DNA from 3 places in the Proteus vulgaris genome. Region 1 is predicted to be linked to each of the others. Evidence: predicted binding sites of a transcription regulator. Region 1 holds the regulator's gene; each other region holds the start of a gene.
What was found. The regulator CRP, encoded in region 1, controls carbon source genes, mostly activating them, when cyclic AMP is high. The targets are predictions, from matches to a motif close to ATGTGANNNNNNTCACAT.

Region 2: deoC (deoxyribose-phosphate aldolase) is a predicted target of CRP. The motif match lies at 1,824-1,841, and genes of this name have one in related genera.
Region 3: LW139_RS17680 (NupC/NupG family nucleoside CNT transporter) is a predicted target of CRP. The motif match lies at 2,558-2,575, and genes of this name have one in related genera.

Annotation. Positions count from the first base shown of each region.
Region 1 covers NZ_CP090064.1:4,042,969-4,047,192, reverse strand. Annotated here, with positions in the region: gene LW139_RS19150 (aminodeoxychorismate synthase component II) at 4-579, shown strand; gene argD (bifunctional acetylornithine/succinyldiaminopimelate transaminase) at 697-1,911, shown strand; gene crp (cAMP-activated global transcriptional regulator CRP) at 2,007-2,639, opposite strand; gene LW139_RS19135 (OsmC family protein) at 2,953-3,360, shown strand; gene LW139_RS19130 (phosphoribulokinase) at 3,449-4,224, opposite strand, start outside.
Region 2 covers NZ_CP090064.1:387,073-391,296, reverse strand. Annotated here, with positions in the region: gene LW139_RS01980 (AraC family ligand binding domain-containing protein) at 1-411, opposite strand, end outside; gene rbsK (ribokinase) at 872-1,792, opposite strand; gene deoC (deoxyribose-phosphate aldolase) at 1,972-2,640, shown strand; gene LW139_RS01965 (DeoR family transcriptional regulator) at 2,696-3,472, shown strand; gene LW139_RS01960 (RNA ligase RtcB family protein) at 3,785-4,224, shown strand, end outside.
Region 3 covers NZ_CP090064.1:3,704,298-3,708,521, forward strand. Annotated here, with positions in the region: gene deoC (deoxyribose-phosphate aldolase) at 1-576, opposite strand, end outside; gene LW139_RS17680 (NupC/NupG family nucleoside CNT transporter) at 1,097-2,398, opposite strand; gene LW139_RS17685 (TatD family hydrolase) at 2,746-3,528, opposite strand; gene LW139_RS17690 (patatin-like phospholipase family protein) at 3,531-4,224, opposite strand, start outside.

The sequences.
Region 1 (4,224 bases):
AATATGCTGTTACTTATTGATAATTACGACTCGTTTACCTACAACCTCTATCAGTATTTCTGTGAATTGGGTGCTGAGGTTGTTGTTAAGCGTAACGATGAGATTGGACTTAAAGAGATAGAAAAGATGATGCCAGCACATCTTGTTATCTCGCCAGGACCTTGTACTCCTGATGAAGCCGGGATCTCTCTTGAGGCTATACAGCGGTTTGCAGGTGAAATTCCTATTCTTGGCGTTTGTCTTGGACATCAAGCAATAGGGCAAGCTTTTGGTGCATCTGTTATTAGAGCACGAGAAGTTATGCATGGTAAAAATTCATTGATACATCATAACCAACAAGGCGTTTTTAAAGGACTTAATCGTCCTTTAAGTGTAACGCGCTATCACTCTTTAGTGATAGATGCTACGACGTTACCTGTGCCTTTTGAAGTAACGGCATGGAGCCAACATGATGGAAATGTTGATGAAATTATGGGAATTCGCCATCGTACACTTCCAATTGAAGGGGTTCAATTTCACCCAGAAAGTATTTTAAGTGAACAAGGGCATGAGTTATTAAATAATTTTCTTAAATATTAATAAGATAGTATTTAAATAGCGAAATAACGCCTTTTTATACAAAACCACATTTGATTTTTTATTCATATTTAGTGATTATATTTTCACATTGAAGATGAATAACGATCAGGTGGGGTAATGACAAAGCAAAGCATCAACCGGGCAACTTACGATCAAGTAATGTTGCCAATTTATTCACCCGCAGAATTTATTCCTGTTAAAGGGGTGGGAAGTCGAGTTTGGGATCAGCAAGGAAAATCTTATATTGATTTTGCTGGTGGTATTGCTGTATTGGCATTAGGACATGCTCATCCTGCACTGAATCAAGCATTGAAAGAACAAAGTGAGCAACTCTGGCATGTGAGTAATATTTTTACAAATGAGCCTGCACTGCGTTTAGCACAAAAATTAATTGATAATACATTTGCAGAGCGTGTCTTTTTTGCTAATTCAGGCGCTGAAGCGAATGAAGCTGCATTTAAATTAGCTCGCCATTATGCGATCACTCGTCATAGTCCTTATAAAACCAAAATTATTGCTTTTCACCATGCCTTCCATGGTCGAACTCTGTTCACTGTATCTGTAGGAGGACAGCCTAAATATGCAGATGGGTTTGGCCCAAAACCTGCCGATATCGTACACGTTCCTTTTAATGATTTAGATGCCGTGAAAGCGGTTATTGATGATCATACATGTGCCGTTGTACTAGAACCAGTACAAGGTGAAGGCGGTGTAACAGCTGCTACTCCTGAATTTATGAGGGGGCTACGTGAGTTGTGCGATAAACATCAAGCATTACTTGTTCTTGATGAGGTACAAACGGGTATGGGGCGTACAGGTAAGCTTTTTGCTTATATGAATTACGATGTAACTCCCGATATTATTACTACGGCAAAGGCGCTAGGAAGTGGTTTTCCACTCAGTGCGATGTTAACGACACAAGAGATAGCGTCGGTAATGGGAGTAGGAACTCATGGTACAACTTATGGTGGTAATCCATTAGCGTGTGCAGTGGGTAATGTTGCATTTGATTTAATCAATACACCAGAGGTACTTGAGGGTGTAGAAAAGCGCTATCAGTGGATTGTAGACGAGCTCACGGCAATAAACCAAACCTACAACGTCTTTTCGCAAATCCGTGGGCAAGGATTATTGATTGGTGCACAACTTGCACCACAATATGAAGGCAAAGCGAAAATACTATTAGGGTTAGCTGCAAAACATGGGTTAATGATGTTAAATGCAGGGGCTGATGTTATGCGTTTTACGCCATCATTAATTATTACCCAAGAAGAATTACAAGAAGGAATGGCGGCATTAAAAGCAGCTATTGCGGAGTTTGTAAAAGAGTAGTCCTTATTATAAACCCCATCACAAGAATGGGGTTTATACAGATTTTTTATCAATAGCCCTTTGTATCGGGCTATTGTTTGTTCGGGCAGGGAAACTTAGCGAGTCCCGTAAACGACGATTGTTTTACCGTGTGCAGAGATCAGGTTTTGATCTTCTAGCATTTTAAGAATACGGCCTACAGTTTCGCGTGAACAACCAACAATTTGACCGATTTCCTGACGTGTAATTTTAATTTGCATGCCATCAGGATGCGTCATAGCATCGGGTTGTTTTGCTAAGTTTAGTAAGGTTTGTGCAATACGACCTGTTACATCAAGGAAAGCAAGGTTACCTACTTTTTCTGATGTGGTTTGTAATCTGTTCGCCATTTGAGCTGACAGGCGCATCAGAATATCAGGGTTGACCTGAATTAATTGGCGGAATTTTTTATAGGAAATTTCTGCTACTTCACAGGCTGTTTTTGCTCTAACCCATGCACTACGTTCTTGATCTTCTTCAAATAATCCAAGTTCACCGATGAAATCGCCCTGATTCAGGTAGGAGAGGATCATTTCTTTCCCTTCTTCATCTTTAATAAGAACAGCCACGGAACCTTTAACAATATAATAAAGTGTTTCCGCTTTCTCACCTTGGTGGATCAGCGTGCTCTTGGATGGATATTTGTGAATATGGCAGTGTGACAAAAACCATTCAAGAGTCGGGTCTGTTTGCGGCTTGCCGAGAACCATTCGCGTTATCCTCTGTACGTTAAATGCAGCCATTCAAAACGGATAGACTCCCTTTTGAGACAGCGTGCTTAAAAATCCTATCTTGACCTATTAACTTCCTGAGAACACGGTAAGTTAATATGGAGTAGATTATAATAAATGAGAAAATAATGCATTGATCTTAACCACTATCATCAAGCAGATATTGTTTTTAACACAATTAGTGCATTAAGTCTCGTTTTACGCAGTCAGCATAATAAACCTATTTGCTAATTGCTAGTTGAATTATGAGAATGTACTCTTTTAGTTTCTGTCATGTTTAGGGGGAAAATAAATGGAAGCACGAGTTAAGTGGGTTGAAGATTTATCTTTTGTTGGTGAGTCTTCATCAGGTCATCAAATAATGATGGATGGGAACTCTGGCGATAAAGCACCAAGCCCAATGGAAATGGTCTTAATTGCTGCGGGTGGATGCAGTGCGATTGATGTCGTTAGTATTTTACGCAAAGGGCGACATCAAGTCACTGATTGTGAAGTGAAATTAACATCAGAGCGTCGTGAAGAAGCTCCACGTTTATTTACTGATATCAATTTACATTTTATTGTTTCAGGTAAAGAACTCACAGATAAAATTGTTGAACGAGCAGTTCAATTATCTGCAGAAAAATATTGTTCCGTCTCTTTAATGTTAGGAAAAGCAGCTAATATTACACATTCATTCGAAATAAAAGACGCTGAATAAATTTGATATTTTAAAATAAAGTTTAATTTAGAAATAATATCCCTTAATAAAGGGGATATTATTTTTATAAAAATAGATTTTATTTTTGTTAACTGATCTTTTCGCCATTTAATAATTTTTTGACTAATGGCGCCATAATTAACTCCATCGCTAATCCTAATTTTCCACCAGGCACCACAATTGTATTTATTGTTGACATAAATGAGCCATGCAACATTGCCAGTAAATAAGGAAAATCAATATCCGTTAAGCCTCTAAAGCGAATAACAATAAAACTTTCATCAAGAGTTGGGATAGCTTTAGCTGAGAATGGGTTTGATGTATCGACAGTAGGGACTCGTTGAAAGTTGATGTGAGTACGCGAAAATTGCGGAATGATATAGTTAATATAATCATCCATAGAACGCACCACTGAATCTCTTACGGCTTCTTGTGAGTGGCCCCGTTCGGTTGTGTCTCGGATAAGTTTTTGTATCCACTCAAGGTTAACGATAGGAACTACACCCACTAGTAAATCAACATGCTGTGCGACATCGTGTTCATCAGTGACAACACCTCCGTGTAATCCTTCATAAAAGAGTACATCGGTATTATTGGGTAATGATTCCCATGGTGTAAAAGTCCCTGGTAATTGGTTGTAGGGCGTTGCTTCATCATAAGAGTGCAAATATTTACGTGATTGGCCTTGTCCTGTTTCACTATAATGGCTGAATGTGGAACTCAGTAGGCTAAAATCATTTGCTTCAGGGCCAAAATAGCTAATATGTCGCCCTTGTTCTTTGGCTTTTCTTATCGCCATGTCCATTTCAGGGCGAGTATAACGATGAAAACTATCCCCATCAATTAAAGCAGAATGTGCATTAA
Region 2 (4,224 bases), 730 kb from region 1:
AGTATTATATTTTCCTTCTTGTAACGTCACTAACAATTGAAAAAATAGACTTTCTTCTTCAGCAATGTCATTTCCTGTCACTTTACTTAATTTATCTATTATTTTTTGTGATTTTATAAAATTAGTTTTATTTAATAGCCAATGTGAACCTTTATCTTTATTATTTACAGGAAGAAATTGATTAATATTATTTAAATATTTAAACTCTGATATAGAGCGATATAGAACATTCGTTAAATTCAAACCTGAAACATTATCAAATAAATGGTAATCCTCAGATTTAATATAACAAACCGTTCCTGGACATAATGTATAAGGTCGGCCATTAAGGACATGTAATCCAATACCTTGCGTAACAATAAATATTTCACTGAAATCATGAGTATGTTCAGGAAATATCGGTTGTGGCATCCTAGGCTCTACAGCTATAGGTTGATTTGGTGCTGAAAAATAATCTTCACTGTATAATTTCATTTAGCCCCCTTAGCATAATTATTATTTACTTTCTCAAATAATTCTTTTATTAAGAAATACTTTTGAAAAATACGGTTGAAAAATAAAAATATAAAATAAAGTGGACTGCTAGGTAAAATAATAAGAACAACTAATTCTAAGCAGTAAAAATAAAAATCACCTTTAACATTCAGACAAGAAGCTTTTATTTTTGGCAAAAAATCAAAGAATAGCCTCATAAATTAATAAATTTGTGAAGTCACAGGCAATTAATAATGTATTAAATCTTATTTTCTCACTTAATTATTGCTCGATTTAACCGATATTCCCTCACCTATATAGATGAGGGAAATGATAACAATGTGGCTTAAACGATTAAATATTCAGAATAAGATAATATTCAAGATAAAATTAACCGTTATTTTTTATTTCCTAAAAACTGCCCAAATTCTTCAATACTCGGATAAGAAGATTGTGTGCCTTTTCCGGCAACACTTAAACCTGAAAACATCACCGCTTTATTTAATGCTTCTTCAATATTATTAGTGTGAACATAATAATGGGAAAAACAACCAATAAAAGCATCACCTGCTCCACTGGTATCTATCGCATCAACTTCAATAGCAGGAATGTATTTTTCAATGTCACCATTCATCCATAATGCGCCCTTTTCACCTAATGTGACAATGACATTCTTAAAGCCTTTTTGTAGTAAAGAACAAGCGGCTTCGCGAATTTCATCCATTGTGGTGATTGGCATACCTGTCAAAATTTCAAGCTCTGTTTCATTCGGAACAAAAAAATCACAACGGGCAGCAATATCAAGATCTAATGCTTTTGAAGCGGGTGCAGGGTTAAATAACACAGGAATATGGTGTTTGTTACCAAACTCAATGGCGTGATAGACCGTTTCAAGTGGGATTTCTAATTGCAGTACAATTATTTTGCATTTTTTCAGACTATCGGTCGCTCTATCAATATCTTCTGGCGACAAATGCTGATTAGCACCTTTAACAATTAAAATGCTATTTGACGATTGGGAAGTCACAAAAATAGGTGCAACACCACTTGTTGTACCTGGTACTTTTTCAACATAACGTGTATTGATGCCATAAGATCCTAAATTCATGATGGTGTTATCCGCGAAAATATCATCGCCGACTTTTGTTAACATCATCACTTTTGAATTTAATTTAGCAGCAGCAACCGCTTGATTTGCTCCTTTACCACCACAACCAATTTTAAATGCTGGCGCCTCAAGGGTTTCACCCTCTTTTGGCATCCTATCTATATAGGTGATCAAATCCACCATATTTGAACCAATCACTGCGATATCCATAGCGCCTCTTACTCTTATGTAAAATTTATAAATGTGAAAATAGTGACATTTTGATAGATGTATAACAGTATCATGTTATTTAAATATCATTTGTGATTGTTATCCCGTTAAAACAGCACTAATATGTTGCCAAACTAACATGAGTGATAAATAACAATCTTCTTATTAAGGAATATACAATGCGTCCATTAGCTAATTATATCGATCATACCCTTCTTGCTGCAGATACAACTGAAGCACAAATCAAGAAATTGTGTGCTGAAGCAGCTGAACACGGTTTCTTCTCTGTTTGTATTAACACTTCTTACATCCCTTTAGCAAGAACTTGCCTTGAAGGGAGCGATGTAAAAGTATGTTGTGTTATTGACTTCCCATTTGGTGCTGGTTTAACTGCAACAAAAGCATTTGAAGCCGCTGAAGCTATCCGCCAAGGCGCACAAGAAGTCGATATGGTTATAAACATCGGTATGTTAAAAAGCGGTCGTTTAGACTTCGTCAAACAAGATATTGAAGCTGTAAAAGCGGCTTGTGGTAACACAACACTGAAAGTTATTTTAGAAACTTGCTTATTAACTGACGACGAAGTACGTTTAGTTTGTGAAATGTGTCGTGAGATCCGCGTTGATTTTGTGAAAACATCAACAGGATACAGTACAATGGGCGCCACAGAACATCATGTTGCATTAATGCGTAAAACAGTAGGTGACGAAGTGGGCGTAAAAGCGTCTGGTGGTGTTCGCGATCGCCAAACAGCATTAAACATGATCAAAGCAGGTGCAACGCGTATCGGTGCTAGCGCAAGCGTCGCTATCGCAACAGATTCAGATGCGCCTGAATCAAACTACTAATTATTTAGCGTATATTTTCTTGGAGTACGCTATTCAATAACACAAGGATCCTTCGGTGATAGAGACCAAACAGCACGAACGTTTGCGCCGCCTCAGTGAATGTATAAAACGCTCAGGTCGCATACATCTTAAAGACGCCGCGAGGATCCTTGAAGTTTCTGAAATGACAATTAGGCGTGATCTTAGTTCTGACGCTGAAAATCCATTTCCAATGTCATTATTGGGTGGCTATATTGTTGCATTAGCCCAGCCTCATTTTGGATTAGTTTCAACATCATCCGATATTATTACACCAGATCAAACAGAAGAACTTCACATACCCAATCTTGCCGCCGGTATGGTCTCTGAAGGTGATGTCCTTTTTTTCGATAACGGACAATTAATTCCGACACTAATTGAACTTATTCCTGATAATCTGCATTTCACAGGGATCTGTTATTCTCATCGTGTATTTTTGGCATTAAGCCAGAAGAAAAATGCCACCGTATTACTCTGCGGAGGTGAATATCGCCCTAAAAGTGATTCATTCTACAATCCTACCCAACCTTCTTATCTTGATAGCATTAATCCTAAGAAAGCCTTTATTTCAGCTGAAGGTGTTCATCTCGATTTTGGCGTTACCTGCTATAACATCGACGATCTTTATATGAAGAAAAAAGCGATGGATAAATCTATTCGTAAAATTTTACTCACCAAATATCACTATTTTGATGAAACAGCGACAGGCAACATGGGCGATTTAGCTCAGTTTGATGTTGTTATCACTGATAGAAAATTAACAGATGATTACGAAGATTATTGCCGAAAAAGCTCAGTAAAAGTGATTTATTAATTAAAAGTAGAGAACTAACTAAAATAGATAATAAAGAAAAATCAACCTTAAATTAAATAAATTATATTTATTCTCTTTTATAAAAATAAAGAAAATTCACACCACTTTTTAATTGCTAATGCAAAAAAAAGTGGTTACTATGCCCGCGATTTATTATTTCTTATCCATTTCACTTAACTGCAAGGAGGTATCCCATGACAACTACAAATATGAATACTCTTTGCGGACAATCTCAGAAGTAATCTTTTTTCCTTCTTTTTGCTGTCCGCCAATCAATTTATTTTTTATCCTTTACATTATATGGATTGGTATATGGACAAGTGTGTTCATTATTTATCTGATAGCGTTTGTTATATCGCATCGGATAATACTTGGATTGAAAGCAAAGCAATCCAACAATTAGAAACAACGGCTCAACTTCCTGATATGACTTATGTCGCAGGTATGCCAGATCTACATCCTGGTCGTGGTTATCCCATCGGCGCAGCCTTTTTTTCTGTTAATCGTTTTTATCCTGCCTTAGTCGGAAATGATATCGGCTGTGGTATGACGCTCTTTCAAACGGAATTTAAAAACAGCAAACTTAACTTAGATAAAGCAGAAAAACAGTTGAGTGAAATGAGTGATATCGCACCTTCAGAATGGTTAGAAGCTCATCTACCAACTGAAATGCAAAACCACTCTTTTGCTGGCTCTTTAGGCTCTATTGGTGGTGGTAATCATTTTGCTGAATTCCAACAAATCGACCAAGT
Region 3 (4,224 bases), 340 kb from region 1:
CATATCGTGGATCACTTGGATCATTAACTCAGCGCTTTCCAGTGTTGCATTTACAGGTACTTTACCTGTGGAAGTTTTAATAAAGTCAGCACCCGCTTTGATTGAAATTTCAGAGGCTTTACGGATAAGAGCAGGATCTTTCAGCTCACCCGTTTCAATGATGACTTTCAATAAAGAACCTGCTTCTGCGCAAGCTTCTTTACATGCTTTAACGATATCAAAACCGATTTGCTCGTTACCTGCCATTAATGCACGGTAAGGGAAAACTACGTCAACCTCATCTGCGCCATAAGCTAATGCCGCATTGGTTTCAGCTAATGCGATATCTAAATCATCATTACCATGAGGGAAGTTAGTTACGGTTGCGATACGGACTTCTGGTGTACCCTGTTCGCGTAACACTTTACGTGCTAACGGAATAAAGCGTGGGTAGATACAAATAGCGGCTGTATTGCCTTCTGGGCTTTTAGCCTGATGACATAACGCAGTCACTTTTGCATCAGTGTCATCATCATTTAATGTAGTTAAATCCATCAAAGACAGCGCAAGGCGCGCTGCAGCGGTTAAATCTGTCATAAAACTCTCCAACGATGTTTCTTAAGCCCTTTTGGGCATACGCTTAAGGTTAGCGATTAAATTTGTTGGCGAGCGGACTTGGTTCCTTGAAGATGTTGTTGTAACTAGTGCTACAACGACAGCTGAGCTCCCTCTCACCGCGCTATGCTCACTTCGGCGACCCGTCATTGAGCCTTCGCCATTCCATGAAGTTTCAGCACATCTTATTTGAACACGCTAAGGAACAATTAGATGTGCTTTACGTCACACTAATCAAATGTAACTTGCAAGCAATGACATAAAAATGTGATTGATATCACAATTAGGTCATTTTCTGGTTTAATGTTACTTTAATACCGTTTTTAAGTCGTCTTTATAACGCAAGAAAAGTGTAATACACATTAAATGACAACCTTTGTGACCATATTCAATACAATCTGCGAAATATCTCACACAATAAAAGTAGTTAACATTACAACAGAAAACAAACATAAAAGAGCAGATAGGTAAAATACCCATCTGCTCTTTACAATTAAATCAATTAAGCGGCAACAACTGCCATTGCCGTTAATGCAAAGAAGAATCCTGCAATTGTTGCACTCATTAAGTTAGAGAGTGTACCAGCTAGCACAGCTTTCATTCCTAAACGAGCCACATCTTTACGACGGTTTGGCGCCATTCCACCTAAACCACCTAGCAGTACAGCAACAGAAGATAGGTTAGCAAAACCACATAATGCAAAGGAGATAATAACCTTCGTTTGAGCAGATAATACTACTAATCCAGAACCTGCAACTAATGCATCCTCTTTTAGGTATTTACTAAATTCAGAGTAAGCATAGAACTCATTGATAACAATTTTTTGTCCAATAAATGAGCCGGCAATGGTTGCCTCACTCCAAGGTACACCAATCAAGAAGGCAATTGGTGCAAATACCCAACCTAGCACCAGTTCTAATGAGAAATTCTCATAGCCAAACCAGCCACCAATGCCACCAAGAATACCATTGACTAATGCAATCAAGGCGACGAAAGCAAGCAACATGGCACCTACGTTTAGGGCAAGCTGTAGACCAGAAGATGCGCCCGCAGCTGCGGCATCGATAATATTGGCTGGTTTTTCGTCATCTGCCATTTTATCAAGCGCATCTTTTTGATCGTCTGGCGTTTCTGTTTCAGGGATCAACAATTTAGCAAAGAGTAAACCACCTGGCGCCGCCATAAAGGATGCGGTGATCAAATACTCTAATGGCACACCCATGCTGGCATACCCAGCAAGCACTGAACCCGCAACAGAAGCTAAACCACCACACATAACAGCAAAGAGTTCAGAGGTTGTCATTCTTGCAATATAAGGGCGAACAACAAGTGGGGCTTCTGTTTGTCCAACGAAAATATTTGCAGTGGCAGACATAGATTCTGTTCGTGATGTGCCAAGTACTTTTTGTAAGCCACCACCGAGAATTTTAATGACAATTTGCATAATGCCAAGGTAATACAGCACTGCAATGAGTGAAGAGAAGAACACGATAACAGGCAGTACGCGTAGGGCGAATACGAAACCGCCACCACCAAACAACTCGAACATTTTATCTGATACTAGGCCTGCAAATAGGAAGCTCATCCCGTTATTGCCGTAATCAATTACATTCTTGACGCCATCAGAAACCGCAAGAAGTACCTCGCGACCACCGTCGGAATAAAGAACAAATGCACCTAAGCCAATCTGAATAAGGAATGCGCCACCAACTGTACGTAGTCTAATTGCACGTCGATTGCTGGAAAACAGAATGGCTATCAAAATTAATGTTGCCATTCCGACCAAGCTCATAATGAGTTGCATTGAAGGATCCCTGTTCATATAAAAATTTAATGGATTATCAATAACGCTCTAGTCAGAGCTTATTGACTCTTTTTGCCGGATAATTATACCTAGTCTAAGAAAAGAACCCTCAACATCCATCACAAATAGGATCTGAAAAAAGTAACAAAAAGGTCACAAATGAGAAGCAGATCACATAAAAAGAGAGGAAAACGCATTTATTGAATAGGTTGAATAAAGGGAAAACATCATATGATTAACAATCCTTGTATTCAATCTTAGACAATAAAGTTAAATAAACACCTTATTCATATAAATAAGATTAAATTAAAATGAATTTTTAATCGTAGAATGAATCAATTCAACAACTAGGCATTATCTGTTAACCGAAATAATTGTAGGCTATTAAGATAGAGTTGCTGTGCAATTACCTCAGAGGGTTCTTGACGTAGCTCACAGAGTTGGGAAAAAACATATTGAATACGCTCAGGCCGATTAGGCTCACCTTGGAAACCACTCACTGGCATATCAGGAGCATCTGTTTCTAGTAATAGCGATTCGAGTGGCAATGAAGCAATTGCTCGACGTGTCTTTTGTGCTCGTTCATAAGTAATCGTACCACCAACACCAATAAAATAACCTTGCTGAATAAATTTTTCAGCTTGTTGCTGGCTTCCTGCAAAACCGTGTACAACCCCTTTACGCGGAACATCATAACGACGTAACAGCGCACTTAACTTATCGTGAGTTTTACGTGAGTGTAAAATAACGGGTAAATCAAACTTAGTTGCTAATTTAAGTTGTGCAATTAAAAAGCGTTCCTGCTTTTCTGGTTGCGGGTTATCCATATAGTCATCAAGCCCTATTTCTCCGATAGCAACACAACGAGGATCTATTTTTAGTTTCTGTTCTAATTCAATGAGATGCTGCTCTTTATGCTCTTCAATATATAAAGGATGTAATCCTAATGCGCTATATAATTGAGGATATTCATTTGATAACTCAGTCACCACATCAAAATTCCAACGAGCAACTGCAGGAATAATAATTTTTTTAACTTGCGCTTGATGCGCTAAAGATAAGCTATTCGCAATATCATTATAAAAAACAGGAAAATCAAAATGACAGTGAGTATCAATAAATTTATTCATTCTTAAACCTGCCTTACATCAGGATGCACGCTTCTTGTTCCTTGTTGAATAATAGAAGCATCCTCCGCTTTATCCGCCTTTGCTTCTTGCTCAAATAGGCTAAAGATTTTTTTATCATGCTGTTTGAATTTTTTCTTAGAAAAATGCTGACCTATTGTCGCTAAAAAATAGCGTCCACAACGCCTACCTACATGATAATCATGATTTAATGCATTTAAACGACTACCTAATGCACTTGATTGTAACGTCGTTGGTGGATAGATTTCGATAACCACAACATCTTCTGGAGGCGATTGAATAAATTTAAGTGTTTCGGTATAGGTTTCAATATGAACTTGAGCCATCGCCATAAAACGTTGTAAACGGCTATTTTCGAACCATTTACCCATACGATCGACCCACTCAGTGGTATATTGATATTCAGAAGGCACCGTACGCACAACAACAATAGTACGACAACCCCGCCGATAAGCTTCCCTGACAGGAATAGCATCACTTATTCCGCCATCATGATAGACAACATCATGGAATAAAACACCATTACGATAAAAAGCAGGAATTGCACTAGATGCTTTGATGATATCAAGCCAAGTTGGCTCATCTGGTTGAAAATAATTTGCTTGGAAATTATCAGAACGACTGGCTACCATATAAAATTCACGGCCAGTATCAAAACGCCGTAATGCTGTTGGCATA